DNA from 3 places in the Comamonas sp. AG1104 genome. Region 1 is predicted to be linked to each of the others. Evidence: riboswitches for the same ligand, from Rfam matches in the RefSeq annotation. Region 1 holds a riboswitch; each other region holds the start of a gene.

Region 1 (8,271 bases):
GCATCCAGCACTTGCCAGATGTTGTGCACTTCATCGCGCACCAGTCGTGAAGCTCGGGCATGGCCCTGCCAATGAATCCCGGGGACTTGCAGTAGCGCGCGCACCAGTTGTGCGGGGCGTACCCAGCCAGCCTGCTCATGCCAGACGGCGTGACTGTCTGCAGGCAGCTTTGCCGCAGCCAGCTGAGCCGGCAGCGCAGGCGCACTCCAGTGCAGGCCCCAGGGGCTGGTCTCGCTGCCGGGTTGCAACCATGACCTGGGCAGATGGGAAGGCTCGTTCAGGTCATGCTCGAGCACGCCGCCATGGGCCCAGTCCTGGGCTGGATGCAACTTTTGCGCTTGGCTCAGTTGCTGCAGATTTTGTAGCGTTGTGCGCACGCCGCTTCTGGACAGGCGAGACAGAACACTGTCATCGGGCGAAATATGCGGGCAAAACAAGCCGGCTGGCAGGCCTGATGCTCCTGCTGCAGGCTCGGCCGCCGCATCCAGCACCGTCACCTCCCAGCCGCGCCTGGCCAGACTGGCGGCAGCGGCGGCACCAGCCAGGCCCGCACCCAGCACCAGGCAGCGGCCGGCCTGGCCCACGGGCGCAGGCAGGCCGTCCGGGCGATGGCGCGGCTCCCATGCCGGGTTGTAGGCTGCATGCAGGTTATGGCGCTTGGGCGGCACGCCGGCGCGCTTCTTGACTTCGAAGCCCTGAGCCTTGAGTGCCTGGCGCACATGGCCGGCCACGCACCAGGTGGCCAGCTGTGTGCCCCGGCGGCAATGGCGGGCAATGTTCTTCATGGCATCTTCATCCCACATCTCGGGGTTGAGCTGGGGGGAGAAACCATCCAGATATACGCTGTCCGCTGTCATCTGCTGCTTGCGCAGCATGGTCCCGGCATCGCCTATATAGAGCGTCAGCAGCACCTGGCCGTTGTCAAACGAGAGGCGATGCACGCCGGGCAGCAGTCCCCACCATTGCTCGGCCAGTTGTTCGCCAAGCGGGCGCAGCTCCTCATCGGCCGGCAGAAATGCGAGCAGATCCTCGCGCGAGACAGGGTAGGCCTCCACCGAGACAAAATGCAGAATGCGCGGGCGTCTGGGGTCGGCTTTCCATGCCGCCCAGGTGACCAGGAAATTCAGGCCGAAGCCAAAGCCGGTTTCCAGAATGCGCCACTGCGCTGCATCGGCCCAGGCAACTGGCAGATCGCAGCCACCGAGAAAAACCTGGCGTGCCTGGTCGAGGCCGCCGAACTCGCTGTGATAGCGATCGCCGAATCTGGAGCTATAGGGGGTGCCATCCGGCATCCATGTGATCGGTTCAGACATGGAAAGTGAAACTACATAGGTAATGCATGGCGCAGTCTAGGTCAGAGCAGCCAGGCAAGGGCCGCCCCGCAGTGATGGCTGCCTCCCCCTCCTGCGTAGCAAGAGAGGGGGAAGGCGCGCAGCGCCACAGGGGGAGTCTCGATCACTCCCAGCGCTGCTGGTACGAAAAAACCGGCAGGCGCCATTTGAAACGAATGGCGGCCAGACGGAAGGCCAGACCGCCGGCAAAACACACGATGGTGCTGATATTGGGGCTGACATCCAGATAGCGCAGGCCCAGGAACATCAGGCATACGGACAGCGACACGCTGGCATACAGCTCGCGGCGGAACACCACGGGGACCTGGTTGCAGAGCACATCGCGCAAGATGCCGCCGCTGATGCCGGTAATCATGCCGGCCATGATGATGACGATGGTCGGGTAGCCCAGCTCCAGCGCGGTATTGCAGCCGATCAGCGAAAAGGCGATCAGTCCCATGGCGTCCAGCAGCAAAAACACCTGCTTGAGCCTGTGCATATGGCGTGCAATCACGGTGGTCAGCAAACCGAAGCTGATGACCAGATACACATATTCAGGGTGCTGGGTCCAGCCGATGGGGTAGTGGCCCAGCACCATGTCGCGGATGGTGCCGCCGCCCAGGGCAGTGACAAAGGCGATGACGACGACGCCGAAGATATCCATATTGCGCCGGCCAGCGGCGAGTGCGCCGGACATGGCTTCGGCGGTAATGGCCACCAGATAGATGACCAGCATGACGGTGAAGTTGGAGGCCTGGAACGAGTCCAGCAAAGAGACGGAAGGAAGCATGAAGGCACTTGAAAATAGACCAGCCACTCACATCGGCGGGAGTGTCCGGCTTGCCTCTCCCGCTGTCCTTTTACCTGAGAGTTGCGCATGAGCACCTTCGCGGTGGACATGCTTGCCCCTTCGGTGAGCCCTGCAGACTTGTGGTTGCGGGCTGCTCTCCAGTTGGCGATATCCGGGTCCTGTCAGACCCACCTGCGGTACTTATTGCCTGAGCGATTATGGGAGTTTGCGCCTTCGGCGGGAACCCTCGAAAGGCTCCGCTCTCCCGCGGGATGGGCGCGATTCTAGCTAGTTTCAGCGACTTTATTCGGGTTAATACCTGTATTGGTGTGTTTCTGCGGCTGCCAGCACGGGGTGCGGAGGGCCGGTCTGAATCTGCCATGGCGCGCACAGGCGCGCGTCTTCGTCTTCGTCTGTGAAACAGTCCGCCATAAAAAACGCATACGCACGACATCGAAGCCCAAAAAACGCAAAGCTCGTCGCAACGAAGGCCATTGCGCTTCGTTTGGCCAGCGCTGCGCCGCAACAAAGCATCCCCACGGCCATTTTTAAGACTCTTCTTATTTCGCTCGTTCGAGTCCGTTCCTAGCCTTGTTCATTCCAGATCAAACGGTCACTGCGAACCTCGGCGTTCGCGCAAGGCCGCAGCGTGTTTGCTCACGCGTGCAAAAGGGGATGGGATGCGATGGAGATTGGTTTCGCTCGGTGGAAAGACGGTTGAAGTGATTCCTGCAACCAGTGCGGGGCGCTCTGCTGATTTCTTTATCGACGGCACGAAATACGAACTCCAAACGATGAGCAACGTGGCCAACCAGACCTCCGATGGGCTCTCCAAATCGCTATCAAGCACGATCATGGATGCGCGAGGGCAGTCGGGCAACATCATCATTGATGCGCGTGGTCAGGCGGGAATGACGCCAGAGATTGCTGAACGGGGGATTGGGCGGGCATTTGGAAATGACAGCCGCAGTGGCTCGAAAATCCAGGGTGTGACGGTGATTACGTCGCAAGGTACTGTGTTTGTGCAGAGGGTTTCGCAATGATCAATGGTTATCCAACAGAGGAAGAGTTGCGAAATCGCATCACGAGGCAGCTGGGGTGGCGCGGACCAACGGATACTGTCGTCCTGTTATGGCATGGGTATTTAGCCGCTCTCTTGGAATGGGGGGTCATAGAGGTTCATTTGTATGACAGTTTGTCGAAGTTGCTTCCACCTATGGGCAGCAAAGAACAGAGTGAGTTATTCGCAGATGAACCACTAAGCCCCGAGCGAGAACGCGAGATAGACGAATATCTGCGTCAGAGCGAGAGTCTCAAAAGCTAGGTGCGTGCCGCGCAGAGCATCAATAGCAGCCAAGTCCGGGCAGGTCTGCGGGGTAACTTTGCTTACGCAAAATTAACTTAACGGTCTGCTTGGCAAAGTAGCCGCAGTCACTACGCTCGCGCTCCGTTTGGTACGGCTACCGCTGCGGACGCGGCCCTTGCGCCCTTGGTGTTTACCAAACCTCCGTTATGTATTGCGCCCCTTGTCCTGCGAGTGGGGCCCATGGCTCACTGCGTGTAGCCAAGAGCCACCCGCTTAAACATCCATATCTTGAGGAGATAGGCATTTGCATGGATGGAGATGTTCATAACAATTCGGTCTGCGCTAACAGCCATTAGCGGCTCTGCACCCTTACCCCGACACCTGTATACATACAAGCGGCTCTAGTGATGTGGTGGCCCTCTATCAGTCACTCGGCGGAGGCGTGCTTGGCTCGGATAAAAGCGAAGACTGAGGTTGATACAGGGTCGACTAATCAATGCACGATGGGAGAAGGTGCTGTGCAAGCGGTGTTAGGTGTGCAAAGCCAAACAGCGCGAGAACCCAGCTCAAGCATCGGTTTGATACCAGATAGCGATGGTGTCATCTGCTTCGCAGACTCGGGCTCTCCAACAACCCATACCCGGTGTTTGGTTGTGCACAAAGCATGGTTTGCATCCTGTTTTTCAAGGAGTAAATGGCTTGCGCTATTTGGAGAGAATGCTGCGGCATCCAGCAGTTCCTTCCTCCAGTTGTCGGACTTTGATGCTTTGGCGGCTTGCCAGTCATCGACGACCCAAGGGATCTGGCCTGTGTGCATGTAGAAAGGAGCGCCGTAGTACAACTGTCCGAGCATCATGATCCGATCGTCGGGCTGCACCGGCAGCGCGGCCAGGCGGTCCCAACGAGCTTTCTGTGGAACACCTTTGGTGCCGAAGCCGATAGCCAGCGCCGTGCAAAGAGCCGCCGAAGCTCCAATAGTGAGAGCGAGCTTGGGTCTCACCCGTAGTACGTTCGACCCATCACCATCGAGAGTCGTTTGCCAGACTCGGGCGATCAGGTAGGCCAGAGGTGGAAGTGCCGGCAGCACATAGCCCACGATCTTGCTGCTGGGAATTGAAAAGAAGGCCACCACAGCCAACAGCCAGACCACCATATACCGATCGAGGCTCGTTTGAGCAGGGTGTGAGTCAGATTTGGGCATGAACTCTTGCTGAGCCCGCCATTGCCTGAACAGCATATAGATTCCAGCCAGAGTCCATGGAAGACATGCAAGTGCGATCACCGCCAGGTAGAACCACCATGGCTGCGGGTTGTTGAAGCCCGTTTCGGTGTAGCGCTGGAAATGCTGTGTAACGAAGAAGTAATGAAAAAACTGCGGATGCTGCTTTTGCGCAAACCATGCCCATGGCCCCGCAACCGCCAGTATGGCAAGCCACACTGGCGGGTAAAGGGGAAGCGCCATTTGCTTCCAGCGACGCTCCCAGAGCATCCATATTGACCAAATCAAGCCCGGTAACACCAGGCCAATGAGCCCTTTGGCGAGAAAGCCGAGACCTGCAAAAACACCAGCTGCCGTGATCCAGGAGCGCCACGTCTTGCCGAGGTCCGCCTCTATCGTGGCAATGAATGCACAGGTGGTGCAGGCGCACATGCAACCAGCCAGCAGCATGTCCATATTGGAGTACTGAGCGGCCAAATAAGCGAAGGGCATCGTGAGGAAGATGATCGCCGCAGTTATGGCGGTCGAGGTGCTTGTGTAGCGTCTGGCTAGAACCAGCAGGCTCATCGATGCCAGCCATGCTCCCAGCATGGACGGCACGCGCGCCACCCATGCATGCACACCGAACAGCTCATAGCCACCGGCTGCAAGCCAGTAGTACAGAGGTGGTTTGTGAAAGAAGGGGAGCCCGTTGAGATGAGGCGTCACCCAATTTCCGGTGCGCAGCATATCCAAGGCAATGACGGCATAGCGCCCCTCATCCGGGTCGCTCAATGGGCGAATCCACGCAAAGGCCAAGATCCACAGCGCCATCGCCAGGCCCCAAAGGACTGCGTCGTCGAGCCTGCTGCGTGAAGCCTTCACGCTCAGAGTGGTAGCGGTTTGCATGGATCAGACCAGGCCGCAGAGTGAAATAACGGGGGGCGCAGCGCATTCGCTTCTGGCTACAACCTCAAACTTTTGCATCTTTACTAGCAGCATCACTGACCCCTTCGGCTAAACATGCCGTGATGTGCTTGGATAGATCCAGCTCACCTGCTGTTATTGCTGGCTGGAATCTAGGCTTTGCAACTTATCAATTCCTTAAGACTCTCGCGCGGAAGATGCTTGCTTGATATGCAAACGGCGTTGTTGCATAAATTGCAGTGCCGCAGGTCGTAGGCTTGCGTCATGAGCCAGTTCAGCAAACTTCGCTACCGCACCACCGACTGCCTCAGCTACAACGCAGCCTTGAAGTCACGAAGCTCGTTGACCATCTGGCTCGACAAGCGCATGCAATGGTTTGCCGCGGCCAGCGGCAAACGCGGGCGAAGCCCGAAGTTCTCGGATGCCGCCATTCAGTTTTGCCTGACCATGAAGAATCTGTTCGGCTTGGCACTGCGCCATGGTGGAGTCACTTTTGCATTTGTGAGGGCTGCATTTGCTCGTGGACTCGACGGGCATCAAGTTCTTGGGTGAAGGCGAGTGGAAATGCAAAAAGCACGGCGCTGAGCGTCGTCGTCAATGGCGCAACTCCCTCTCAACGAAGCCGTGCTCGGTTTGACCGGTGATGGGGCCTATGACACACAGCCCGTGTATGAGGCGGTGATTCAACGGGGCGCAGTCCCCATCATTCCTCCGAGAAAGAACGCACGGATACGCAAAGACGATGCCTGCGCGTATCGCAATGCGGCACTCGCCGCATGCAGGCGTTTGGGTCGAAGGATATGGAAAGTCTGGAGTGGCTATCACCGGCGAAGCTTGGTGAATAGCAAGATGAACTGCATCAAACGACTGGGCGAGCGGGTCATGTCCAGAACCTTTGAACGGCAAGTCAATGAGCTGCATATCAGGGCAGCCATATTGGACCGATTCACTGAGCTGGGCCGTCCTCAGACGGCAGCCGTGGCCTAGCCACGGCCGGGGCTTGGGGAGGCTCGCCTCAAACTTGATTTATGCAACAGTGCCCCTTACGAAAAATTCTCTTATCAAAAATACTCAATCAAAGAATATCTGTAAGAAAAATTCCATTTATCTCGAACTTGAAATTCACACAAAAAATCGGTTTTAAATGATACCTGTCAGCATCGCATATCTGACAGCTTGTGCTCTGGTTCTGACCTGCATTTTTCCATAAATATTTTTTACATGTGTTGCCACAGTCAATGGGCTGATTTCCAGGTAGGACGCAACCTCTTGAGTGCTTTTCCCTTGAGCTATCAATTTCAATATATCTATCTCTCTTTCAGTCAGCGACTCAAATTTTTTATGCGTGGAGATGTTTTCCCCCTGCATAGATGCCTTGAATATTTTGGGAATGATTTTCTTCGCCACTCGCGGCGAAATCGCAGCCCCTCCATTGGCGACTTCCAGCACAGCCTGCAAATAGCTTCCAAACCATGAATTCTTCACAAGGTATCCCACAGCGCCTCTCTTAAGAGCTTCCATGGCGGCATCATCGTTTTCACTTGCAGAAATTGCGATGCATAGCACCTCAGGTCTTTTTAGCTGGATCGACTCCAGCAGCTCAGCTCCTTGACCTTCGCCAGTAGACAGGTCAATGAGGAGTACATCGAACTCTTGCGAAAAGATGCTCTTACGAGCCTCTTTGTAGCTGGACGCCTGCCCTACCAGAAGAGTGCGCGGGTCACGCATGAGCTCCTGCGAGATCACGTTCCTGATGTGTCTGTCTTCGTCGACCAGAAAGACTCGCACAGGTTGGCTCTGCTGACCTTTCATGTCGGACGGCCACATGCCACCGAAAGCAATAGATGCGCCTTCAGTTCTGCCGACGTCAGACCGTGAACTCATAGATGCGTCGGTTAGATACATGTGACACCCCAGCAGATCGATTGGTTGGAAGTCACGCAGAAAATAGAATTTGTTTTACTGAAAATCCATAGAAAACAAATAAAGAAAAATTGAGTTTAATTTCTTACATATTAATACTCAAATACAAGGTATTAACCATCCTGGAAATAAATCTAGATAAAAACCCTTTGTTTTTGAAATAATTGTCTTAAAAATAATCTGTAATAAAGATTACATTTTTTATCATTGTAGGAATTTTTCCAAGGGTGCTATTTATTCAATAGCGCATCATCCTCAATCCACAAGAAATGAGTCATCTTTTTATCATTTTAAATTTGCAAAAAAATATCTTTGAATAGGGTATTACTGTTTTCTTAACATTTTCTGAAACTGCCACTACCGAATGCCTGTTTTGGAAAGTAACTAAGCACTCCAAAACTTGACGACGGTTAACAGGGGCCTTTTGCAGGTCTGCAAATGGTCTTTTGCTCACACACACTCTCTCTTTCACTTGTCTGAAAACTCGCTATTCAAAGGAATGATCATGAAAAAGTCTCTGATTGCCATGGCGGTTATTGCGTTGACTGGTGTTGCCTCTGCTGCCGTGAGCAGCTCAAGCATTGCAGCCACAAACACGACGTCGAGTGCATCTTCTGGCACGGTGTCGGGTGCTGCCAGCTCGGGCAACGGTGCTGCGCTGAGTTCAAATAGCGCCACTTCCGGTGCGACTTCCAATGCCAATGCTGCTGGTGGCGGCTTCGCTATTGGACCTTTCGGCGCCGGTGGAGCAACTGTCGGTGGTAGCGCCACTACTTTCGGTAACGTGAAGAGCCTT
Region 2 (11,864 bases), on a different contig from region 1:
GAAAAGCGCCGGTACTCGGCAAAGTCCACGGGCAGAAGAATCGCCTGCGGGCACAGCCTGGCGGCCTTCATCATGCCCATGGCCGAGCCCACGCCGAACTGCCGCGCCGCATAGGTGGCCGTGGTGATCACGCCGCGCCCCGTGTAATCGCGCAGCAGCGGAAAGTCCGCCACCGGGATCTCGGACAGCGGCCGCCCCGCGTGCCGCGCCAGCAGCTCCTCGTCAAAGCTGCGCCGCCCGCCGCCGATCACCACCGGCAGCCCCTTGAGCTGCGGGTAGCGCAGCAGCTCCACGGAGGCGTAGAACGCATCCATGTCCAGATGCGCTATGCGCCTGGATCTGGGCTCGGGGCTGGTGGGAAGATCGCTCACAGTGCCGATTTTGCCTGCGCTGGCAAGAGACGGCATCCATGCATTAAACAAGCACACACGCACCTGAAAACAGCAAGCAGCAGCGTGACCTCAGCCCTGCTGCCTTCAGCCTCCCGCACAGAAAAGAGGAAGGCTCAGACGGTCTCAGGACGAAACCTTGCCCTGCTTGATGTCTTCGAGCTCGTCAAAGCGCATATCGGCATAGCTGATCCAGGTCTTGCGCTTGACCAGCCAGTAACCCAGCCAGAACAGCAGAAACAGCGGAATGCCCAGATAGGTCGAGACCACCCCGCCCCAATCGATGCGTTCTTCCAGGAATGCTTGGTAGTTCTGGCCCAGCGTCACCACCAGACACAGCACGAAGGCAAAGATGGGGCCGAAGGGGAAGGCGCCGGCCTTGTAGGGCAGCAGGCCCACATCGTGACCATGCATGACATAGCCGCGACGGAAACGGTAGTGGCTGACGGCAATGCCCAGCCAGACGATGAACTCCGTCATGCCGGCCAGATTCAGCAGCCAGATATAGACGGCCTGCGGGCTGTAGAGCGAGGAAAACAGGCACAGGCTGGCAACCAGCGTGCTGCCGATCAAGGCTACCAGCGGCACGCCGTTCTGGGTCAACCGGGAGAAGATGCGCGGCGCATTGCCCTCGGTCGCCATGTTGTAGAGCATGCGCGTGGCCGCATACATGCCCGAGTTGCCGGCCGACAGGACCGAGGTCAGGATCACCGCATTCATCACCGTGGCCGCCGACAGCAGGCCTGCGTGCTGGAACACCAGCGTGAACGGGCTCACGGCGATATCGGCCACATCGGTGCGCAGCAGTTGCGGATCGGTATAGGGAATCAGAAAGCCGATGACGACAATCGCCAGCACATAGAACAGCAGGATGCGCCAGAACACCTGGCGAATCGCACGCGGCACGTTCTCGCGCGGGTTCTCGGATTCTCCTGCCGCCACGCCCACCAGCTCTGTGCCCTGGAAGGAATAGGCCACGATCATGGCCACGCCCACAAAGGTCGCGAAATTGCCGACGAATGGCGCATCGCCCGTGGTCCAGTTCTCGAAACCGGGCACATGGCCGTTGCTGATGATGCCGAACAGAATCAGCACGCCGGTGATCAGAAAGGCCACCACGGCCAGCACCTTGATCAGCGCGAACCAATATTCGGCCTCGGCAAAGCCGCGCGCGGAAAACGCGTTCAGCCCCACCATCAGCAGCAGGAACAGGCCGCTCCATAGGATGCCTGGCACATTGGGAAACCAGTAGGCCATGACCAGTTGCGAGGCCACCAGGTCCACCGCCACCACCACAGCCCAGCTGAACCAGAAGTTCCAGCCCAGCGCAAAGCCGAAGCCGCGATCCACATAGCGCGAGGCATAGGTCGAGAAGGAACCGGCCACCGGCATGAAGGCAGCCAGCTCGCCCAGGCTGGTCATGATGTAGTACACCATGATGCCGATGAGCAGATAGGTGAGCACGGCTCCGCCCGGGCCGATCTGGGCAATGGCCGAGCCGGAGGCCACGAACAGGCCCGTGCCGATGGCGCCGCCAATGGCGATCATGCTCAGGTGGCGCTGCTTGAGCACCCGGTGCAAGCGGGGCTGCTTATCGTCACCATCGCCAGTCGGCGCGAGCTGCTGGCTTGAGTTGGGTTGGGACATAAATGTCTTGTTGTAATGGTTTGCGCCCATCCAGACAAAACACCCAACCATCCCGCAGGCGCTGCGACAGGCAACGCAAAAAGGCGACCATGACGGTCGCGGTCAACAAGGACAAAGGAACGAAGCCATGACAGCAGAACGCCATGGCGGATAGGCCAGTTGCATCCTGAATCGGCAGCCACCCCAGTCGGGCGCTTCAATGGCAAAGCGGTGATATCGCCGGGCCAATTGACAGGCAAAGACGATATTTTGCCCAAATACACCAACCTCCATAAGCCGCTGTGCCAATGCAGGGGCTGACTCTGGGGCTGCTCGGGCGTACTTGACAGAGCTTATTGCTATGAACTTAGAAGCACATTGCTATTGAATACATTCATTTTCAAAGGCAAAAAATCAATATTTCATTGAAGGATAAGCGGTAAGTGCTATCAAATATCGCAGACCCGACATGATCAGCCATGGCCGCCCCCTGACGCAGAACTCTAGTAAACCCGTATATCCAGGCGCCGCCGTTCTTCCTACATTTGCCCACAGGCTCTCAGCCCGGTGATGCCGAGAGAGACTGCAGCGCAAACTTGGCGCATGCAGCGCCGAAGGAGCAACCGCCCCGGAAACTCTCAGGCCAAAGGATCGGCATCGCTTTCACACACTCTGAAGAATGTCCGGACGTCATCGTCCGCCGGGCATACCGAAGGAGCAAGCGAGCAGCGCCGCAAGGCCCTGCCTCGTGAATCTCTCAGGTCCAGAACAGAGGGGGCGTCCGCTGCGCATGTTGCGCACGGGCTCCACCCTTGACGCATCTGGAATCTGAATCATGAAGACAATCGCCGTCATCGGCGGTGGCATCACGGGCGTGACCACCGCCTACGCCCTCGCACGCCGCGGATTTTCCGTCACCCTGTTCGAGAAGCAGCGCTATGCCGCCATGGAGACCTCGTTCGCCAATGGCGGCCAGCTCTCGGCCTCGAACGCCGAGGTCTGGACCCATTGGTCCACCATCGTCAAGGGCCTCAAGTGGATGCTCAAGAGCGATGCTCCGCTGCTGCTCAACCCCAAGCCCAGCTGGCACAAGATTTCCTGGTTCTGCCAGTTTCTCGCTGCCATCCCCCATTACGAGAAAAACACCGTGGAGACCGCCAGGCTGGCGATTGCGGCACGCGAGCACCTGTTTGACTGGGCAGCCAGCGAAGGCATTGACTTCGATCTGAAGCAAAAAGGCATCTTGCATATCTACCGCGACCGAGCAGGCTTTGAGCATGCGGGCAAGGTTTCCCAGTTGCTGGCCAAAGGCGGGCTGGAGCGCCGCGCCGTCACGCCCGATGAAATGAAGGCCATCGAGCCGACCCTGTCCGGAACCTTCTATGGCGGCTACTTCACCGAGAGCGACTCCACCGGCGACATCCACAAGTTCACCAGCGGCCTTGCCGCCGCCTGCGAGCGACTGGGCGTGCAATGCCGCTACGGTCAGGAAATCGTGTCGGTGGACAGCAATGGCAAGCAGGCCAGCGTGACCGTGCGCCAGGGTCTGGAAACCGAAACGTCGACCTTCGACGCCATGGTGGTCTGCGCAGGCACGGCCAGCCGCGCGCTGGCCGCCCAGCTCGGCGACAGCGTCAACATCTACCCGGTCAAGGGCTATTCCATCACGGTCAATCTGCCGGACGAAGCCAGCCGCGCCGCAGCTCCCTTGGTGAGCCTGCTGGACGACGAGACCAAGCTGGTCACCAGCCGCCTCGGCGAAGAGCGCTTCCGAGTTGCCGGTACGGCGGAGTTCAACGGCTACAACAAGGACATCCGCGCCGACCGCATCCGCCCGCTCATCGAATGGGTGCAGCAGTGCTTCCCGGGCGTCAGCACGCGCAGCGTCGTGCCCTGGGCGGGCCTGCGCCCCATGATGCCGGACATGCTGCCGCGCGTGGGCCCTGGCAACAAGCCCGGCGTGTTCTACAACACCGGCCACGGCCATCTGGGCTGGACCTTGTCGGCCGTCACCGCCGACATGGTCGGCGATGTCGTGCTGCAGTCCATGGGCAGCGCCAGCAGGCAGTCCCGGCCGGCCACGCTGACCACCGCCAGCGCCTGATAGCTAATTCAAGGAACTGCACCAACAAGCACGGCATCGCGCATCGTCGCTGCAGAAAGCTATTGATTCAGAAGCTTCTTGCGCTTTCTCATGTTTGATTTCAAAGACTTTTAGCTTTGAAAATGAGCACAGACAAGCGCAGGTAGCTCTTGAAATCAGAGCTGCAGACAGATCAGCACCAGGCCCAGCATCATCAGCGCCATGCCCAGCTTTTCCGTCAATGAGAGCTTCTCGCTGAACACCTTGCGCGAGACGATATAGCTGAACACCACCTCCACCATGCCCAGGGTGCGCACGGCAGCGGCCCCCTGCATGGCATAGGCGGTGAACCAGGCCAGCGATGCCGCAGCGCCCATGCTGCCGGCCAGCAGCGAGATGCGCCAGGCCTTGAAGATGGGACGCAGGCCCTGTTCATGGGTTCTGGCAATCCAGGCGCTCATGACGACAGACTGCATGGTCTGCGCGATCAGCACGCCCAAGGCCCCGGACAGCCAGGGCGAGCTCACGCCCAGTGTTGCGATCTCGACCGCGCCGCCGCGAAAGCCCACCGTGGCCAGCGCAAAACAGGCGCCGCAGATCAGCCCGTAGACCGAAGATTTGCTGGTCCAGGCCGAGAGCGTGAACAGTTGCCCGCGCGGCGGCAGCGACAGCATCAGCACGCCCACCGTGGCAAGCACCATGGCCAGCAGCGCCAGCCGGGTCGGCAACTCGTGCAGGAACATGGCGGCAAACAGTGCCACCTGCAGCACCTCGGTCTTGGACAGCGTGACCGCCACGGCAAAGTTGCGCTCCTTCATGGCCATGAGCAAGGCGACCGTGGCTGCGACCTGAAAGAGCGCACCAAGCGCAATCCAGCCCAGATAGGCGGCGCTGAACTTCGGCAGCACCAGGGAAGGATCGCCCAGCGCATACAGCGCCAGCAGATAGACGGCGGCGAACGGCAGGCCGTATAGAAAGCGCACCAGCGTGGCCGGCAGCGTACCGACCTGCGCCGTCAGCGAGCGCTGGGCTGTGTTGCGCACCGTCTGCGCCGCCGCCGCAAACAGCACCACTCCCACCCACAAATATTCCATTCCTATGCCCGACATGACACGCCTTCTCTTTCGTTAGCGCGCCAGCATAGCGCCGGCTGCCGGGCGGCGCTGACGTGATTCGTGCAGTGCACCCGCTTGAGCCAAGGCGACGCGAAGCGCGAGAGGCAACCGTCCTGATGGCGAGGCCTGCTTCCCCGCAAATAAACCACATATCCAGACCATTGCTGCATCTTTAGCTACAATTTCAGCCGGGTGCCCGCCGCACAAGGTGGCGATGGCAGGTGAATGTTCATGCGCAGGTCGGGCCGCCAGCGCGCCAGTCGTCTAGCAATGCAGACGGCACCAGCAGGCATTGCCTCAGGTGCAGCACGCCTTCAGAGCACGACTTCAGACACCTACCAACTCATGGACCCACAAACACTTGTGCAGGCCCCTGCGCCTTCTGCATCCCAGAATTCACCCCGCATCCCCGCGCTGCAATCCGCCACCGAGCGCGTGCAGGCGCAGATCTCGCACCTGCTGCATATCGAATCCTTTGCCGGCATGGTGCTCATGCTGGCCGCTGCAGCAGCCCTTGTCTGGGCCAACTCCGCTGCGGCTCCAAGCTACTTTGCACTGTGGCATGCCCCCGTCGCGCTGACGCTGGGCCCATGGAGCTTCAGCACCGATCTGCATTTCATCGTCAACGACGTGCTGATGACGGTGTTCTTTCTGGTCGTGGGCATGGAGATCCGTCGCGAGCTGCACAACGGCGCGCTGGCCAGCCTGCGCCAGGCCAGTCTGCCCCTGATCGCAGCCATCGGCGGCGTGGCCGTACCCGCACTCATCTACGTGGCCCTGGCAGGCAACGACAGGACGCTGCTCAACGGCTGGGCAATTCCGACGGCGACCGACATCGCGTTTGCCGTGGGCGTGCTGGCCTTGCTGGGCCGCAATATCCCGGGTGCACTGCGTATCTTCCTGCTGGCCCTGGCCATCATCGACGACATCGTTGCCGTGCTCATCATTGCTTTCTTCTACTCCGGCGGCCTGCAGGCCATGGGCTTTGTGGTTGCCGCAGCCGGCGTGCTGCTGGTGCTGCTGTTCAACCGCATGGGCATTGCCGCCGCGCCCCTGTATGTGCTGCCCGGCGCCATTCTCTGGTTCGGCCTGCTCAAGACCGGCGCACACCCCACCCTGGCAGGCGTGGTGCTGGGCCTGATGACGCCCGTGTTTGCCCGCCCTGCCCCCATGCCGCTGCTGATCACGGCACAGACGGCCATGCGCAAGGCTGGCGAGCAGGTGCTCAGCGGCCGGCCCGATCCTCAGCACCTGCTGCAGGAGCTGCGCACCGCCCAGCTCGCACAGCGCGACCTGTTGCCGCCCGCTCTGCGCCTGCCCATGATTCTTCATCCCTGGGTGGCTTTTTGCATCATGCCCATCTTTGCGCTGGCCAACGCCGGCGTGCAGTTCTCGGACATAGACCTGAGCGCTGCCGCACCGCAGACCACGGCCATGGCCGTGCTGCTGGCCCTGGTGCTGGGCAAGCCCCTGGGCGTCTTCATCTGCACCTGGATGGCCGTCAAGAGCGGGCTGTGCAGCCTGCCCGAGGGCCTGAACTGGCGCGGTGTGCTGCTGGTGGGTCTGCTGGCCGGCATAGGCTTTACCATGTCCATCTTTGTCGGGGGCCTGGCCTTTGCAGATGCGAAGCTGCTGGGCGCGGCCAAGCTGGGCATTCTCGCAGGCTCGGCCATGGCAGCCTTGCTGGGGCTGGGCTATGGATTTGCCATGCGCAAGCGCCTGCAGCACGCATAAGCACTTCTCGATCACAATGCCCGGCCGGGCTCGGGGCTGACAAGCGCCCCTGATCAACAAGCTGCAGCCGCCAGACGCGATGAGCGACTGGCGGCTGCAGTTCGTTAGGTGACTAGAATGCCTCCTCGCTCTGGCCCGCAATTCCGGACATCTGAATGCCTGCGCCATGAAGGGCGCCGACTGATGCTCCAGAAGTTCCAGGCCCATAACTGGCGTGAATCAACGATGGCCCGATGGTCGGCGCTCTCACCGTGCCGCTTCGCGGAACGCCCACGCTCTGCCGACTGCTGAACCGTGGGTCCGCCCGGGCATTCAGGGCAAGACATCAGGGCAGTCTCAAATCAAGGTCCGCCTTGCTGTTGCAGGCGGGGCACAGCATATCTACCGCAAAACATCAGAAGAAATGCACAAAAAAATGGCTCACCTTTACTCCGCTGCCGCATTGTTGCTCGCCAGCACCTTGGCAATGGCTCAGCCAGCGGACCTGCTGCACAAAGCGCAAGCGGGGGATGCACAGGCACAGCTGGATCTTGGCCAGATATACGTGGAAGGCCGTGGCGTGGCGCAAAGCGACGAGAGAGCCGCTCATTGGTTTGGTCTTGCGGCAGCACAAGGCAATGCATTGAGCCAGAGCAATCTCGGCCTGATGTATGACCGAGGCCGTGGCGTGAAGCAAAGCGACCAGGAGGCCGTCAAGTGGTATCGCCTCTCGGCAGCGCAGGGCGAGGCCAACGGCCAGTTCAATCTGGGCGTCATGTACGAAGACGGCCGCGGGGTGGAGCAAAGCGATCAGGAAGCCGTCAAGTGGTATCGGCTTGCAGCCGCGCAGAACCTTCTCGATGCCCAGTACAACCTGGGGCTGATGTATGTCAGCGGCCGGGGGGTGGAGCAAAGCGATCAGGAAGCCGCCAAATGGTTTGGCATAACGGCCGCCAAGGGCCACGACTCGGGCCAGGCCAACCTCGCCGTGATGTATGCCACCGGTCGCGGCGTGCCGCGCGACGAGAAGGAGGCAGCCAGACTGCTGGGCCTGGCCGCGGAACAGGGCAATGCGACGGCCCAGGTCAACCTCGGAACGATGTTTGAGGAAGGCCGGGGCGTCAAGCGCAGCCTGTCTCAGGCCTATTTCTGGTATTGCCTGGCGGCCGCCCAGGGCCTGGAGGACACGGTGTCGCTGCGCGATGCAGTCGCACGAAAGCTCAAGCCTGCAGAGCGCGCCACCCTGGACAAGAAAATCAGTGCCTGGAAACCCAAGACGACAAATCGCTGAATTTGCGCGTTCGAAACAACAACTCCCTATCGACAGGCGATCCATGAAAAAGCAATTCAGCCATCTTCTTTGCGCAGCCGCCCTGCTGCTCTCCGGCCCTCTGGCCATCGCGCAATCGGACGACCTGCTGCAAAAAGCCCAGGCGGGCGATGTCCAGGCGCAGTTCAAGCTCGCGGCGGTCTATCTCACGGGCCGCGGTGGACCCAAGAATGATGACGAAGCTGCCAAGTGGTTCATGCTGGCCGCAAAGCAGGGCCACGCCGAAAGCCAGGCCAATATGGGCCTTTTGTACGGCCGCGGACGCGGCGTGCCGCAAAGCGATGAAGAGGCCGTCAAGTGGTATCGCCTGGCGGCAGAACAAGGCGATGCCGATGGCCTGTTCAACCTCGCCGTGATGTATGACGACGGTCGCGGCGTGGCTGAGAACCCGGAAGAAGCCGTCAGGCTGTATCGCCTTGCCGTGGCACAAAACCATGTCTCTAGCCAGAGCAATCTCGGCTATATGTACGACCATGGCCGTGGCGTGGCGCAAGACAGCAAGGAGGCCTTCAAGTGGTACATGATTGCGGCAGAGCAAGGAGATGCCAATAGCCAGTTCAACGTGGGCTCCATGTATGCCTTGGGCCGCGGTGTCAGCCAAAGCTGGCCCCAGGCCTATTTCTGGGCGCTGTTGGCAGCCAAGGACGGCGAGAAGGATTCGGCCAGGCAGCAGGAAATCATTGCCAAGAAATTGAAGCCGGCGCAACGGGCCAAGATCCAGCAGCAGGTGCAGGAGTGGAAGCCCAGGGCCGGCAACTCCTGACCTCCGGCCAGTGGTCGCGGCGGCTTGCAGCGCAGCAAGCCGCTGACAACACGGATCAGATCACTGCAAACGGCTTGGGATAGGTGCCTGGCAACAGAATCTCTTTGCCGACATGGTTGATATTGGTGTGCCCGCAGAAGGCCATCGTGGTGTCGAGCTCCTTGTGGATGATCTGCAGTGCCTTGCTCACGCCGGCCTGGCCATAAGCGCCCAGACCATAGAGGAAGCTGCGACCTATCATCGTGCCTTGCGCACCCAGTGCGCGGGCCTTGAGCACGTCCTGACCACTGCGAATGCCGCCATCCATCCAGACTTCGATGTCCTTGCCCGCAGCCTCTGCAATCGACGGCAAGGCTGCAATCGAAGAAGGCGCCCCGTCAAGCTGACGGCCGCCATGGTTGCTGACCACCAGCGCGTCGGCACCACTTTGTGCCGCCAGTCGCGCATCCTCGGCATCCATCACGCCCTTGAGAATGATCTTGCCGCCCCAGAGCTTCTTGATCCATTCCACATCGCTCCAGTTCAGTGACGGATCGAACTGATCGGCCGTCCAGGACGACAGCGAGGACACATCGCCCACACCATCCACATGGCCGACGATATTGCCGAAGCTGCGGCGCTTGGTACCCAGCATTCCCAGGCACCAGTGCGGTTTGGTCGCCAGATTGATGAGGTTTGCCAGCGTGGGCTTGGGCGGGGTGGACAGGCCGTTCTTGATGTCCTTGTGGCGTTGCCCAAGGATCTGCAGGTCCAGCGTCACCACCAGCGCCGAGCAGTTGGCCGCCTTGGCACGATTGATCAGGCGCTCCATGAAGGCCTTGTCGCGCATCACATAAAGCTGAAACCAGAACGGATGACGATCGGTGTGCTCGGCTATGTCCTCCAGCGAACAGATGCTCATGGTGGACAGCGTGAACGGCACGCCAAAGGCCTTCGCGGCCTTGGCTCCAAGAATCTCGCCATCGGCATGCTGCATGCCCGTCAGGCCCGTGGGCGCAATCGCCACCGGCATGGCGACCTCCTCGCCGATCATGGTGGTGCGCGTGCTGCGCCCTTCCATGTTCACGGCCACACGCTGACGCAGCTTGATGGACTGGAACTCGTCTTCGTTGGCCCGGTACGTGCCCTGGGTGTAAGAGCCCGAATCGGCGTAGTCATAGAACATGCGCGGCACACGACGCTTGGCCACCACGCGCAGGTCTTCGATACAGGTGATTTTGGAAAGATCGCTCACGACTTCTAGCCTTGTAATTGGAATTGAACCCGATGGTAGCCCTCATCGCCGCTATCGGCGTTGCACTATGGTTTGAAGTGATTTATGCCGGTTTTGAAATTTTCTTCAGCGAGGGAAAATCAAGGGCTAATGCTAGGTATGCAAGCCTATTCGCACCGCCACCATCCTTGTCACCACCACAAACAGGAGACAACAGAGATGGTTTGGCAACAGGTCTACGACCCCCTATCGAATATGTGGCTATCCACATTGCTTGCGGCCATTCCGGTCGTGGTGATGCTGGTGGGCCTGGGCTTTCTGCACATGAAGGCCCACCTGGCCGCAGGCGCGGGCCTGATTGCAGCGCTGCTGATCGCAGTCTTTGTCTACAACATGCCCGGCGAAATGGCGGGGCGTGCCGCCTTGTTCGGCGGCTTCACCGGCCTGCTGCCCATTGGCTGGATCGTGCTGAACATCATCTTCCTGCATCAGCTGACCGAGCAGAACGGCAGCTTCAAGGTGCTGCAGGATTCGCTTTCCGGCATCACCGAAGACCGCCGCATCCAGCTGCTGCTGATTGCCTTTTCTTTCGGTGCCTTTTTCGAAGGCGCTGCCGGCTTCGGCACGCCCGTGGCCGTGACGGCCGCCATTCTGATCGGCCTGGGCTTTTCGCCGCTGGCGGCATCCGGTCTGTCGCTGATCGCCAACACCGCTCCCGTGGCCTTTGGCGCCCTGGGCACGCCCGTAATCACGCTGGCCAAGGTCCATGGCTACGATCTGATGGAAGTGACCGCCATGATCGGCCGCCAGCTGCCTTTCTTCTCAGTGCTGGTGCCGTTCTGGCTGATCTGGGCCTTTGCCGGTCGCAAGGGCATGATGGAGATCTGGCCCGCGATTCTGGTCACCGGCCTGTCGTTTGCCATTCCCCAGTACCTGGTCTCCAACTTCATCGGCCCAGAGCTGGTGGACATCATCGCGGCCATTGTTTCCATGGCCAGCCTGATCCTGTTCCTGCGCGTCTGGCAGCCCAAGAAGATCTGGACCTCGGCCTCGCTGCGCGGCAAGGATGTCAGCGCCTCCGAAGTCAAGCCGCCCCAGCCCGTAGCCAAGCACAGCAGGAGCGCGCTGATCGCCGCCTGGACACCCTGGATCATTCTCTCGGTGTTTGTGTTCATCTGGGGCCTGCCTCCGGTCAAGGCCTGGCTCAACAGCCTGTTTGCCCCCGCCTTCCCCATGACGGGCCTGCACAACCTGATCGAAAAAATGCCGCCCGTGGTGCCCCAGCCGACCAAGGAAGGCGCGGTCTACACGCTGAACCTGCTGTCGGCCACCGGAACAGCCATTTTGCTGTCTGCCATCGTCAGCGCCTTCGTCATGAAGTACAACCCAGTGACCATAGTGCGCACCTTCTTCAAGACCACCTGGCTGGTGCGCTACTCGCTGCTGACCATCGTGCTGATGCTGGCCCTGGGCACGCTGACACGCTACTCGGGCACAGACACCACCCTGGGCCTGGCCTTTGCCAACACCGGTGTGTTCTACCCCTTCTTCGGCACGCTGATGGGCTGGCTGGGCGTGGCGCTCACGGGCTCGGACACGGCATCCAACGTACTGTTCGGCGGCATGCAGAAG
Region 3 (11,864 bases), on a different contig from region 1:
TCGCCTCAGTATTCAGGCGGGCGCTTTCGCAACACGTATCCACGTCCGGCTGACGGCCCCAAGCCTGATGCCGGGACGCTGTGGAAGTTCTTCTTCAACAAGCCGGCCGATTCCGAGCCGGGCAAGGCGCTGCCCGTGCTGCCGCTTAGCACGGCCGAGCTGAACCTCGCGCCCGAACGCAGCCTGTATCGCCTGGGCCATTCCACCTTGCTGATGAAGCTGCGCGGCGGCTGGTGGCTGACGGACCCGGTGTTTTCCGAGCGTGCCTCCCCACTATCGTTTGCCGGCCCCAAGCGCTTTCATGCCCCGCCGATTGCCCTGGACGAGTTGCCTGCCTTGCGCGGCGTGCTGCTCTCGCATGACCACTACGACCACCTGGACCGAGCCACCATTCGAGTGCTTGCGCCCAAGGTAGGCGTTTTTCTCTGCCCTTTGGGAGTGGGAGACAGACTGGCGGCCTGGGGCGTGCCGGCCGACAAGATCGTGCAGCACGACTGGTGGCAGGGCAGCGAGGTCGACGGCCTGCGTTTCACGGCCACGCCCGCCCAGCATTTCTCTGGGCGCAGCCTGCGAGACGGCAACCGTACGCTCTGGTCTTCCTGGACCATAGAAGACCGCCAGGCCGACAGGCCGCTGCGCGTTTTCTTCAGCGGCGATGGCGGCTACTTCGACGGATTTGCCGAAATCGGCAGGCGCTTCGGCCCCTTCGATGTCACATTGATGGAGACCGGAGCCTACGACGCCCACTGGCCCTATGTCCATATGCATCCGGCCCAGACCATGCAAGCCCACCGGGATCTCGGCGGCCAATGGCTGCTGCCCATACACAACGGCACTTTCAACCTCGCCATGCATGCCTGGTGGGATCCCTTCGAGCAAATTCTGAGTCTGGGCAGGCAGCACGGCATAGAGATCGCCACGCCCATGATGGGCGAGCGCCTGGACCTGAGCGCTCCGCATGCCGGCTCGGCCTGGTGGCGTGCCTGTGCCGAGGTCGATATCAAAGGACTGGATCTGCGCCCTGCGCAACCCTGAAAATGCTGCCGACATGGCCGACAATGCCCTCATGGACATTTCGCGCACTTCACACCTTGCCGCAGCCCTGGCCACCTTGCTGCTCGGTGCCTGTTCCCACCTCTCCGATGGCAGTCAGCCCAAGCTGCCTCCGGATGCCGGCACCCCGAGCACGGTTTCCGAGCGGCCGGAGCCGACGCCGGCTCCGTCATTGAACACGCAGCGCAAGCGGTCACAGAGCATGGAATGGCCCGCCTGGATCAATGCAGATTGCACACCCCCCGCCCAGCTCGATCAGCAACCCCGGCCACGCCGCCACACCACGCCCTCCATCAGCGCCCACTGGTTTCCGAACGGGCTGGAAACCACGGTGGTCTTCCGCCTGGAAGTCACGGCTCAGGGTCAGCTCGGCCGTGTGGCCTATCAACCTGCCGATGCCGATCCCCGCATCGTGAATTCCATCATGCGCTCGCTCAAGCTCTGGAAGTTCAAGCCCGGCATGCGCCAGGGCCAGCCCGTGGCAGCCTGCTTCGAGCAGCCCTATCAGTTGGTGTTTCCACGCCAGGAGATTGAGCTCCCCGAGCCTCCATCCTTGAATACCGAGACACGATGAGCGCACAGGCCCAATCCCGGCGATCTGTGCTCGAAAACCCCAAAATCCACTAATTGCGGTGGTGCAGGCACCCTGCCCGCCGCTAGAATCGCCAACGTCAGGAGAGAGTGCCTGCAGCTTGAAGCTGCCTTGCACCGCCGAAGGCGCAGACCCCCACCCGGAGTCAAAACGCTCAGGCAAAAGGACTGACAAACGCTGCAAGGTGTGCGAGCCTGCAGCGTCCCTTGCTGGAGAGAGATGCAGGCCGTCATTTCGTATGTGCGCCAGCATCCACCGAAGGAGCAAACTGTCCGCGAAAGCAAAGACAGTGAATCTCTCAGGTAAAGCGGACAGCAGGGCAAGCCCGCCAAGCATGGCCCAGTCATGCATGGCCACTCATTTGGTTTTGACCACCGGAGCGCTTGCCTGTGACTGCTGCTGCCACTTCTTCCGATCTGCGTTCCACGCCGCTGTTTGCCCTGCACCAGAAACTGGGTGCCCGCATGGTGCCGTTTGCCGGCTACTCCATGCCCGTGCAATACCCTCAAGGCCTGATGGCCGAGCATCTGCACACGCGCAAGGCCGCCGGCCTGTTCGATGTCTCGCACATGGGCCAGTTGCTGTTGCGCGGCCCCGATGCCGCCGCCGCGCTCGAATCGCTGATGCCCGTCGATGTCATCGACCTGGGCCTGCACAAGCAGCGCTACGGACTGCTGCTCGATGAGCAAGGCGGCATTCTCGACGACCTGATGTTCGTCAATCGCGGCGATGATCTGTTCCTCATCGTCAACGGCGCCTGCAAAGAGGCCGATATCACCCATATCCAGAGCGGCATCGGTAACCGCTGCGAGGTCGTCCCACTGCCCGAGCGCGCCCTGCTGGCCCTGCAAGGCCCGCAAGCCGCTGCGGCCCTCTCGCGTCTGATTCCCGGTGTGACGCAACTGGTCTTCATGACCGGCAATCACTTTGACTGGCAAGGCCATGCGCTCTACATCACGCGCAGCGGCTATACGGGCGAGGACGGCTTTGAAATCTCCCTGCCCGGAGAAGCAGCCGAAGCCTTTGCCCAAGCTCTGCTGGCCCAGCCCGAGGTGGCCCCCATCGGTCTGGGCGCGCGCAACTCGCTGCGCCTTGAAGCCGGACTTTGCCTGTACGGCAACGACATAGACACCAGCACCACCCCGGTGGAAGCCGCGCTGAACTGGGCCATGCAGAAGGTGCGCCGCAGCGGCGGCGAGCGCGAGGGCGGCTTTCCCGGTGCGGCCATCGTGCTGGAGCAATTGCAGAACCCTCAGTCGCTGCGCCGCAAGCGCGTGGGCCTGATCGCGCTGGAGCGCATTCCCGTGCGCGAGCCCGCCGTGCTGGAAAACATGGACGGACAGCATATCGGCCACATCACCAGCGGCCTGCTCAGCCCCACGCTCAACCAGCCCGTGGCACTGGCCTATGTCGAGCCCGACTACGCCGCCATTGATACGGAAATCTTCGCCATGGTGCGCGGCAAGCCCGTGCCCATGAAGGTGGTCGCCACGCCATTCGTTCCCACCCGCTACTACCGCGGCTAGGTCTGCCGCCGTGCATGAGACGGGCCACTTTGCCAAACAGCCGCCAGAACACCGCTAAAGTGCGAACTGGACCTTTCTCAAACAACACCCGATTCCCCTGAATCCCCCATCTGGAGCTTTCCATGAGCATCAAGTATTCCAAAGAACACGAGTGGATCAACGCCGCTGACACCAATGCCGCCATCGTCGGCATCACCGTACACGCACAGGATGCGCTGGGCGATGTGGTGTTTGTGGACCTGCCTGCCGTGGGATCCTCCTTCAAGGCCGGCGATGTGGCTGGCGTGGTCGAATCCGTCAAGGCCGCTGCCGATGTCTACATGCCCGTGACCGGCGAGATCGTCGAAGTCAACGAAGCCCTGCGCGATGACCCGTCTCTCGCCAACAGCGACCCACTGGCCGCGGGCTGGTTCTTCAAGGTCAAGATGAGCAATGTGGGCGAGCTCGAAGCTCTGATGGAAGAGACCGCCTACAACGACTTCGCCAAGGACAACTAAGCGTATCAACGGCCCTCGCATTGCGAAGGCCGTTTTTGCATGCAGCCATGAGCACCATTCTGTATTTCGACGATCCGGACATCGGTCTCGCCCGCGAGACCAGCCACCCGACCTTTGCGCGCATCGCGGCCCAGGACTTCTATTACGACTGCGGTGACGACTTCAGCCCCTTCGGCAACGATGATGGCAGCGACACGCTGGCCGCACTTGAAGAGTGGTACCAGGAGCAGACGGGCGGCAAGCCCGCCAAGGCGCTGCGCTTTCTGCGTCAGCAACTGAGCGACTGGGATCTGCCCGTGCCCCAGGACATGCTGGCTCAAGACGAAGCTGCCAAGGCCCAATGGATGGCCAGCGACGACATGAACCAGATCTATCTGCGCTCGGTCTGTCGCGCCCACGTGGCCACCGCCTTTGGTCAGCTCAAGATCACAGGCAGCATCGATGCCGATCTGCACCAGCAAGCCCTGCTTGCCCTGGCCTGCCAGCAATGGCTGAACACCGTGGCGCGCAGCAAATATCCCGATTGGGAATATGCCGACCAGGAAAGCGAACGCCTGGCCCTGATGAACACCGCGCTGGAACAAGCCAGCACTGCTTGAAGCACCGGCCGTATGCCTTCAGGCATACGGCATTCACGCATGCCTGGCATGCAAACCGTCAGTCACAGTATTTGAGAATAGGTCCCTCCCATGCTGATGTCGCCTCCCGCCCCCGTCGCTTCGCTGGAAGCGCTGGAAAACAGCCAAGAATTCATCCCCCGTCATATAGGCCCGGACGCCGATGAGCAGCAAAAAATGCTGGCCGCCATCGGCAAGCCATCGCTGGACGCCTTGATCCGCGATGTGATGCCCGACTCCATCGCTCGCGCCAGGCCCATGGATCTTCCGCCGCCGATTACTGAAGCCGCTGCGCTGGCCGAACTCAAGGCCATCGCCAGCAAGAACCAGGTGCTGAAGAGCTTTATCGGCCAGGGCTATTACGGCACGCACACGCCGGGCGTCATCCTGCGCAACATCCTCGAGAACCCCGCCTGGTACACGGCCTACACTCCCTACCAGGCCGAAATCTCACAAGGCCGCATGGAGGCGCTGGTCAACTTCCAGACCATGGTGACCGACCTGACCGGCATGCCGATTGCCAATGCTTCCATGCTGGACGAGGCCACGGCAGCCGCCGAGGCCATGGCGCTGGCCAGGCGCTCTGTCAAATCCAGAAGCCATCGCATCGTGCTGGCCGGCGATCTGCACCCGCAAACGATTGAAGTCATCGAGACCCGCGCCCGGCCGATCGGCATCGAAGTGGTGATCGCCAACAGCCAGCAGGAGTGGGATGCCGCGCTGGCGGGCGACCTGTTTGCCGCCGTCATCCAGTACCCGGCCTCCAGCGGCTGGATCGTGGACTGGAAGGCCGATGTGCAAGCCATTCACGCCAAGCAGGCGGCCGCCATCGTGGCCACCGACCTGCTGGCCCTGACACTGCTGACACCGCCCGGCGAATGGGATGCCGATATTGTCGTGGGCAACAGCCAGCGCTTCGGCATGCCCATGGGAGCAGGCGGCCCGCACGCGGCCTTCATGGCCTGCCGCGACGAATACAAGCGCAGCCTGCCCGGCCGTCTGGTGGGTGTCAGCGTCGATGTGCATGGCAAGCCCGCCTACCGCCTCGCGCTGCAGACACGTGAGCAGCATATCCGCCGCGAAAAGGCGACGTCCAATATCTGTACGGCCCAGGTCCTGCCGGCCGTGATCGCCAGCATGTATGCCGTCTACCACGGCCCCCAGGGACTGAAGCGCATTGCCCAGCGGGTGGCGCGCCTGACGGCGATCCTGAGCCGGGGCCTGGCAAGGCTGGGCTTCAGCGCCCATCACCACGACACAGCCTTCGACACACTGAGCCTGCATACCCGGGATGCAACCGATGCCCTGGCGGCTCGTGCCGTATCCCGAGGCGTCAATCTGCGCAAGGCCTGGAATGAATATCTGTGCATCAGCCTGGACGAAACCACGACCCGGGCCGATGTCGAGCTGATCTGGAGCATCTTTGCCCAGGAGGGTCAGGCTCTGCCCACCATCGAGGCCATGGACGAAGGCCCTACCTCACTGATCCCCGAATCCCTGCAGCGCAGCACGGCCTATCTGAGCCACCCGGTCTTCAACACCCATCACTCCGAAACCGCCATGCTGCGCTATATCCGCAGCCTCAGCGACAAGGACCTGGCCCTGGACCGCAGCATGATCCCGCTGGGCAGTTGCACCATGAAGCTCAATGCCACCAGCGAGATGATCCCCATCACCTGGCCAGAGTTCGCCGACATCCACCCGTTTGCTCCTGCCAGCCAGCTGCAAGGCTATGCCGAGCTGGACCAGCAACTGCGCGACTGGCTGTGTCAGGCCACGGGCTACGCGGGCATCAGCCTGCAGCCCAATGCAGGCAGCCAGGGCGAGTACGCAGGTCTGCTGGCAATCAAGGCCTTCCATGAATCACGCGGCCAGGCGCACCGCAATATCTGCCTGATTCCCAGCAGCGCCCACGGCACCAACCCGGCAAGCGCGCAGATGGTGGGCCTGCAGGTCGTGGTCACCCAATGCGACGACAACGGCAACGTGGACATGGCGGATCTGAAGCTGGCCTGCGAGAAGCACAGTGCCAATCTGGCCTGCATCATGATCACCTACCCCAGCACGCACGGCGTGTTCGAGACCCAGGTCAAGGAGCTGTGCCAGCTGGTGCACAGCCATGGCGGCCGCGTCTATGTGGACGGCGCCAATATGAACGCCCTGGTAGGTCTTGCCGCGCCCGGCGAGTTCGGCGGCGATGTCAGCCATCTGAACCTGCACAAGACCTTCTGCATTCCTCACGGCGGCGGCGGCCCCGGCGTCGGCCCCGTGTGCGTGGTCGAAGATCTGGTGCCCTTTCTGCCTGGGCATGCCACCGCAGGCGACGTCCGCCAGGTGGGCGCTGTCAGCGCAGCGCCTCTGGGCAATGCAGCCGTTCTGCCGATCAGCTGGATGTATATCCGCATGATGGGCGAGCCGGGTCTGAAGCTGGCGACCGAAACCGCCATCCTCAACGCCAACTACATCAGCGCGCGGCTCAAGGAGCACTTCCCCACGCTGTACGCGGGCGAATACGGACACGTGGCCCATGAATGCATTGTGGATCTGCGCCACTTCAAGGACAGCTGCGGCGTGATGGCCGAGGACGTGGCCAAGCGCCTGATCGACTACGGCTTCCATGCACCCACACTGTCCTTTCCCGTGCCCAACACCCTGATGGTGGAGCCGACCGAGAGTGAAAGCCTGTATGAGCTGGACCGCTTCATCGAGGCCATGATCGCCATCCGCGCCGAGATTGCCGAGGTCGAGGCCGGCAGACTGCCCCGGGACGACAACCCGCTCAAGAACGCACCCCATACGGCAGAGGCCTTGCTGGCCGCCGACTGGCACCATGGCTACAGCCGCGAAGCCGCCGCCTATCCCGTGCCTGCCCTGCGCCGCGCCAAGTATTGGAGCCCCGTGGGCCGCGTCGATAACGTCTATGGTGATCGCAATCTGTTTTGCAGCTGCGTGCCCATGGACGCTTACGAAGACTGATAGCCAAGGTCTCCGCCCCAAGCCAGTGCGTTCCGCCGCACTGGCTTTTTTATGCTCAATCAATGCCGAACGCCTGCCAGCCCATCGCTGCTCGCCAGCAATCAGTGCATTCACAACATCAATGCAATCCGCGTTGCTGGCGCCAAACCGAGCACCGAGTTGCCTGAATACCGGTTGACTGTCCGCCTTTTTCAAGGGCAACTGCAGGGACCGGCTTACACTGCCGATGTCTTCCGCCTGTCTCATGAGCTCCTCTGAACCCACTTCCCCACCCTTGCTGCCTGTAATTGATGGCGGCCTGCCTCTGCATGCCCTGCTGGCCCCTGGTGCTGCGCCGCTGGGCCTGAGCGCCAGCACCCAGCCATTGGTGCCCGAGGATGAAGACCCGCTGCAGGCCCTGGTAGCGGAGTTGCGCAACTACCAGCACGAGCTGGAGCTGCAAAACGAGGTGCTCAATTACAGCCAGGCCGTCGCCGAGAGCGCATCGGAGCGGTTTGAAACGCTGTTTGCAAGTATTCCGCTGCCGCTGCTGGTGGTTGATGAATACGATATGGTGGTTCAGGCCAATGCCATGGCACACCGCGCTTTTCAGCCCACCGAAAAAGACCGGTTGCTGATCAACTTCAAGCCCTTTGTCCATGTCAACGACGCAGAGCGCGTGACCACGGCCTTCGAGCAGGCCAAAGCGCTGGGACGCGCCGAGGTACACGAGGTTCTGTTCCAGATCACCGAAGAATTCGAGCTCTGCGGCGACCTGCATGTGGCCGGCGTGGTCGTGCCCCAGCAAAACGGTCCAGCCACCTGGCAGTATTTGTGTGCCGTTGTCAATCAAGGCCCGCTGCTTGCCGAGCGCAAGGCGCTGCAAGAGCGCAACCAGCAGCTTTATGCCAGCGAGAGACGGCTGGAGTCGGTCATCAACTCCGCGCTGGACGCCATCATCTGCGTCGACCAGCACCAGCGCATCACCGTCTTCAATCCCACGGCGGCGGCCCTGTTTCTGTGCTCGCCTCAGGATGCCCTGGGCAGCCCGCTGGAGCGCTTTCTACCCGATGCCGCCCGGGCGCTGGCTTTTTCCTCGCTGACCACACAGGCCGTGCTGGGCGAGATGACGGGTCTGACCCTGTCGGGGCGTGAGATTCCCATGGAAATCAGCGTCTCCTTCGAGCACCACAGCAGCGGCGACACCACCACCATCTTTGCGCGCGACCTGACCAGCCGCAATCGCGCCGAAGCCCAGCGCAATGTGCTGGAGACCCAACTGCGCGAATCCCACAAGATGCAGGCCGTGGGCACCATGGCCGGCGGGATTGCCCACGACTTCAACAACATCGTGGGTGCAATCCTGGGCAATGTGGAACTGGCCAAGGCCGATAGCTGCGGCAACCCGGCCGCCATGGAAAGCCTGCGCGAGATCGAAAAAGCCGGTCGCCGCGCCCGAGATCTGGTGCGCCAGATTCTGACTTTCAGCCGCAATGACCTGCCTGAACGCCGTCCGGTTCAGGTGCAGGAAGTCATGTCCGACACGGCTCGCCTGCTGCGCGTGACTCTGCCTCCCTCCATAGAGCTTCAGGTGCAGGAGTCCAGCGATCTGCCGCCGCTGCTGGCCGACCCCACCCAGGTGGAGCAGGCGCTGTTCAATCTCTGCAACAACGCCATGCAGGCCATTGGCAGTCAGCGCGGCATCATCCAGATGCGAGCCATGCGCATTGCTCCCGACAGCTACCAATGCGAGCGCCTGGGTCTGCCCGTGGCCGAATACCTGGTCTTTATGGTGCAGGACTCCGGCCCCGGCATGGACGCCGTGACCCAGAGGCGCATCTTCGAGCCTTTTTTCACCACCAAACCGGTCGGCCAGGGCACAGGCCTGGGCCTCTCGGTCGTACATGGCGTGATGCGCACCCATGGCGGCGCTGTCGATGTACACAGCGAACTGGGCCAGGGCAGTTGCTTCACGCTGTACTTTCCGCTCAGCGACCCGACTTCCAGCCACTGTGCGCTGCCGCCCATGCGCATGGACAAACCCGAAGCCCCGCTGCCCGAACCTGTCCTGGCCACGCGCCCCAGCCATGTCATGTATGTGGACGACGATCAGGCCCTGGTCTTTCTGTTTCAGCGCCTGCTGCGCCGTCGCGGCTATGAAGTCTCGGGCTTTACCGATCCTCACGAGGCCATGGCCGCCCTGCATGAGGAGCCACAGCGCTTTGACCTCATAGTCACCGACTACAACATGCCCGGCTTCAGCGGCCTGGACCTGCTCAGACAGGCTCTGCAGATCAGCCCTCAACTGCCGGTTGCCCTGGCCTCCGGCTATGTGACGGCCGAAATCGAGCAGGCCGCGATTGCAGCCGGCGCCCGGGCCCTGATCCACAAGCCCAACGATGTGCAGGAGTTCTGCGCCACTGTTCATGAACTGCTCAACCCCTGAAACAATCGATAGCTGCTTGAATGAGTGCGTTGAACTGTGTGTATGAAGACGAGCACCTGCTGGTGCTTGACAAGCCCTCCGGCCTGTTGTGCGTGCCCGGTCGCGGCCCCGACAAGCAAGACTGCCTGAGCCTGCGAGCCCTCCGGCATTTCGGCGATGCACTGGTCGTGCATCGGCTCGATCAGGCCACATCCGGTCTGGTCGTCATGGCTCGCAATCCGGCCGTCCAACGCCAGCTCAGCCAGGCCTTTGCCGAGCGCAAGGTCGACAAGCGCTATATCGCCGTAGTGGCCGGCGAATTGCAGGCGCACAGTGAAGCAGCGGATACCAGGGGCTGGCAACTGATAGACCTGCCGATTGCGGCCGACTGGGAGCGTCGGCCGCTGCGCGTCATCAATCACGAAACCGGCAAAAGCAGCCAGACGCTGTGGCGGGTGATCGAGCACACCACTCAATCTGGAATACCCGGCACCCGGGTTCTGCTGAGCCCGTTGACGGGCCGCACCCATCAGTTGCGCCTGCATATGGCTGCCATAGGCCACCCCATGCTAGGCGATGCGCTATATGCCAGCGAAGCCGTGGCCAGCGCCAGCCCGCGCCTGCTGCTGCATGCTGCAGCACTGGAGCTGTCGCACCCGGTCACCGGTGAACTGCTGCAGCTAAAAAGCGAGCCTCTTTTTTAAGCCCCATCAAATCAGCAGCAGCCGTCAAGCTCTCAAAGTTGCCTCGCCGCAACAGATAACCCTTCAGCGCTGCACTGAGGCAGGGCAGAAGCCTGCACAAAAAGACCGCTGATGCAGACACTTGCAGCACAGTTCAGGCCTGGACTGTGCATATACATCACAAATGCAGGCTGAGCCATAGCCCTTGGGTAATAGCTGCTATGCACGACATAGCAAAAACCGAAAGCCTGCACCAGCCCCTGCATACCCTGTTGCCTTCGTTGACCACTCGATTAATCTGAGCTTCTTTGCGCGAACTGCTATGGCAGCAATCGCGCTTTTCGAACATCTCCCGATTAAGGAAGTCCTCATGAGCATTCCGTTCCGCATGCAAACCGTTGTTGCTGCCCTGGGCCTGGCTGGTGCCGCCCTGGTCTCCACCGCGCATGCCCAAATCAAGATCGCCCTGGTCATCCCCACCACCGGTGCGCTGACCCAGTATGGCGACATGGTCAAGGAAGGCGCCACCACCGCCGTTGAAATGGCCAATGCCTCTGGCGGCATCAACGGCAAGAAGATCGAGCTGGTACCCGTGGACGATGCCTGCGAACCCAAGCAAGGTCCTGTCGCTGCCAACCGAGTGGTCAACAACAAGATCGGCTATGTGGTCGGCCCCGTCTGCTCCGGCGCCTCGATTGCCGCAGCACCCATCTACAACAACGAAGGCGTGGTGGTCGTCACTCCTTCTGCGACCTCGCCCGCTCTGACCGACGGCAAGAACTACCACTTCATCTTCCGCACCATTGGCCGTGACGACCAGCAAGGCCCGGCGGCCGCCAAGTTCATTGCCGAGAAGCTCAAGCCCAAGAAGGTTGCCGTGCTGCACGACAAGCAGTCTTACGGCCAGGGTATTGCCTCCTCCGTGCGTGACGACCTGAAGAAGGCCAAGATCGAGGTGGCCCTGTTCGAGGGCATCAACGCTGGCGACAGCGACTACTCCGCAGTCATCACCAAGCTCAAGGGCGCAGGCGTGGACTTTGTCTATTACGGCGGCTACCACCCCGAAATGGGTCTGCTGCTGCGCCAGGCTGCCGAGCAAGGTCTGAAGGTCAAGATGATGGGCCCTGAAGGCGTGGGCAACCCCGAAGTGAATGCCATTGCCGGCCCTGCCGTCGAAGGCATGCTGGTGACTCTGCCCGCCGACTTTGCCGCCAACCCCAAGAACGCTGCCGTGGTCAAGGCCTTCCAGGACAAGAAGCGCAATGCTTCGGGTGCCTTCCAGCTGACCTCGTTTGCCGCAACTCAATCGCTGCTGGCCGCCATCAAGGCCGCTGGCGACAACCCCGCCAAGGTGGCGGACTGGATGCACAAATCGACCGGCGTGGACACCGTGCTGGGCCCCGTGTCCTGGAACAAGCAAGGTGACCTGAACTCCTTCGATTTCCAGGTCTTCCAGTGGCACAAGGACGGCAGCAAATCGCTCGCCAAGTAATTCCACCACTCTCTCCGGAGGCAA

What was found. A riboswitch is a leader RNA that binds a small molecule or an ion and turns the genes downstream of it on or off. The one in region 1 is predicted to bind glycine.
Region 2: another riboswitch for glycine. It lies ahead of DFO48_RS07120 (D-amino acid dehydrogenase); the one in region 1 lies ahead of DFO48_RS20320 (trimeric intracellular cation channel family protein).
Region 3: another riboswitch for glycine. It lies ahead of gcvT (glycine cleavage system aminomethyltransferase GcvT); the one in region 1 lies ahead of DFO48_RS20320 (trimeric intracellular cation channel family protein).

What each region holds. Positions count from the first base shown of each region.
Region 1 is NZ_QQAS01000007.1:239,222-247,492, forward strand. Features, by position in the region: gene mnmC (FAD-dependent 5-carboxymethylaminomethyl-2-thiouridine(34) oxidoreductase MnmC) at 1-1,292, opposite strand, end outside; gene DFO48_RS20320 (trimeric intracellular cation channel family protein) at 1,456-2,121, opposite strand; glycine riboswitch at 2,174-2,293, opposite strand; glycine riboswitch at 2,307-2,399, opposite strand; gene DFO48_RS20325 (hypothetical protein) at 2,775-3,164, shown strand; gene DFO48_RS20335 (glycosyltransferase family 39 protein) at 3,921-5,534, opposite strand; partial or broken gene DFO48_RS20340 (transposase) at 5,817-6,539, shown strand; gene DFO48_RS20345 (LuxR C-terminal-related transcriptional regulator) at 6,693-7,457, opposite strand; partial or broken gene DFO48_RS25725 (hypothetical protein) at 7,876-8,271, shown strand, end outside.
Region 2 is NZ_QQAS01000002.1:536,983-548,846, reverse strand. Features, by position in the region: gene dinB (DNA polymerase IV) at 1-314, opposite strand, end outside; gene DFO48_RS07125 (amino acid permease) at 516-2,036, opposite strand; glycine riboswitch at 2,580-2,679, shown strand; gene DFO48_RS07120 (D-amino acid dehydrogenase) at 2,851-4,119, shown strand; gene DFO48_RS07115 (DMT family transporter) at 4,275-5,207, opposite strand; gene nhaA (Na+/H+ antiporter NhaA) at 5,559-6,947, shown strand; gene DFO48_RS07105 (tetratricopeptide repeat protein) at 7,363-8,217, shown strand; gene DFO48_RS07100 (tetratricopeptide repeat protein) at 8,261-9,019, shown strand; gene DFO48_RS07095 (alpha-hydroxy acid oxidase) at 9,075-10,253, opposite strand; gene DFO48_RS07090 (L-lactate permease) at 10,452-11,864, shown strand, end outside.
Region 3 is NZ_QQAS01000001.1:610,915-622,778, reverse strand. Features, by position in the region: gene DFO48_RS02720 (MBL fold metallo-hydrolase) at 1-1,035, shown strand, start outside; gene DFO48_RS02715 (energy transducer TonB) at 1,049-1,627, shown strand; glycine riboswitch at 1,716-1,825, shown strand; glycine riboswitch at 1,845-1,970, shown strand; gene gcvT (glycine cleavage system aminomethyltransferase GcvT) at 2,035-3,171, shown strand; gene gcvH (glycine cleavage system protein GcvH) at 3,294-3,668, shown strand; gene DFO48_RS02700 (hypothetical protein) at 3,716-4,267, shown strand; gene gcvP (aminomethyl-transferring glycine dehydrogenase) at 4,358-7,261, shown strand; gene DFO48_RS02690 (response regulator) at 7,506-9,686, shown strand; gene DFO48_RS02685 (RluA family pseudouridine synthase) at 9,707-10,369, shown strand; gene DFO48_RS02680 (branched-chain amino acid ABC transporter substrate-binding protein) at 10,719-11,840, shown strand.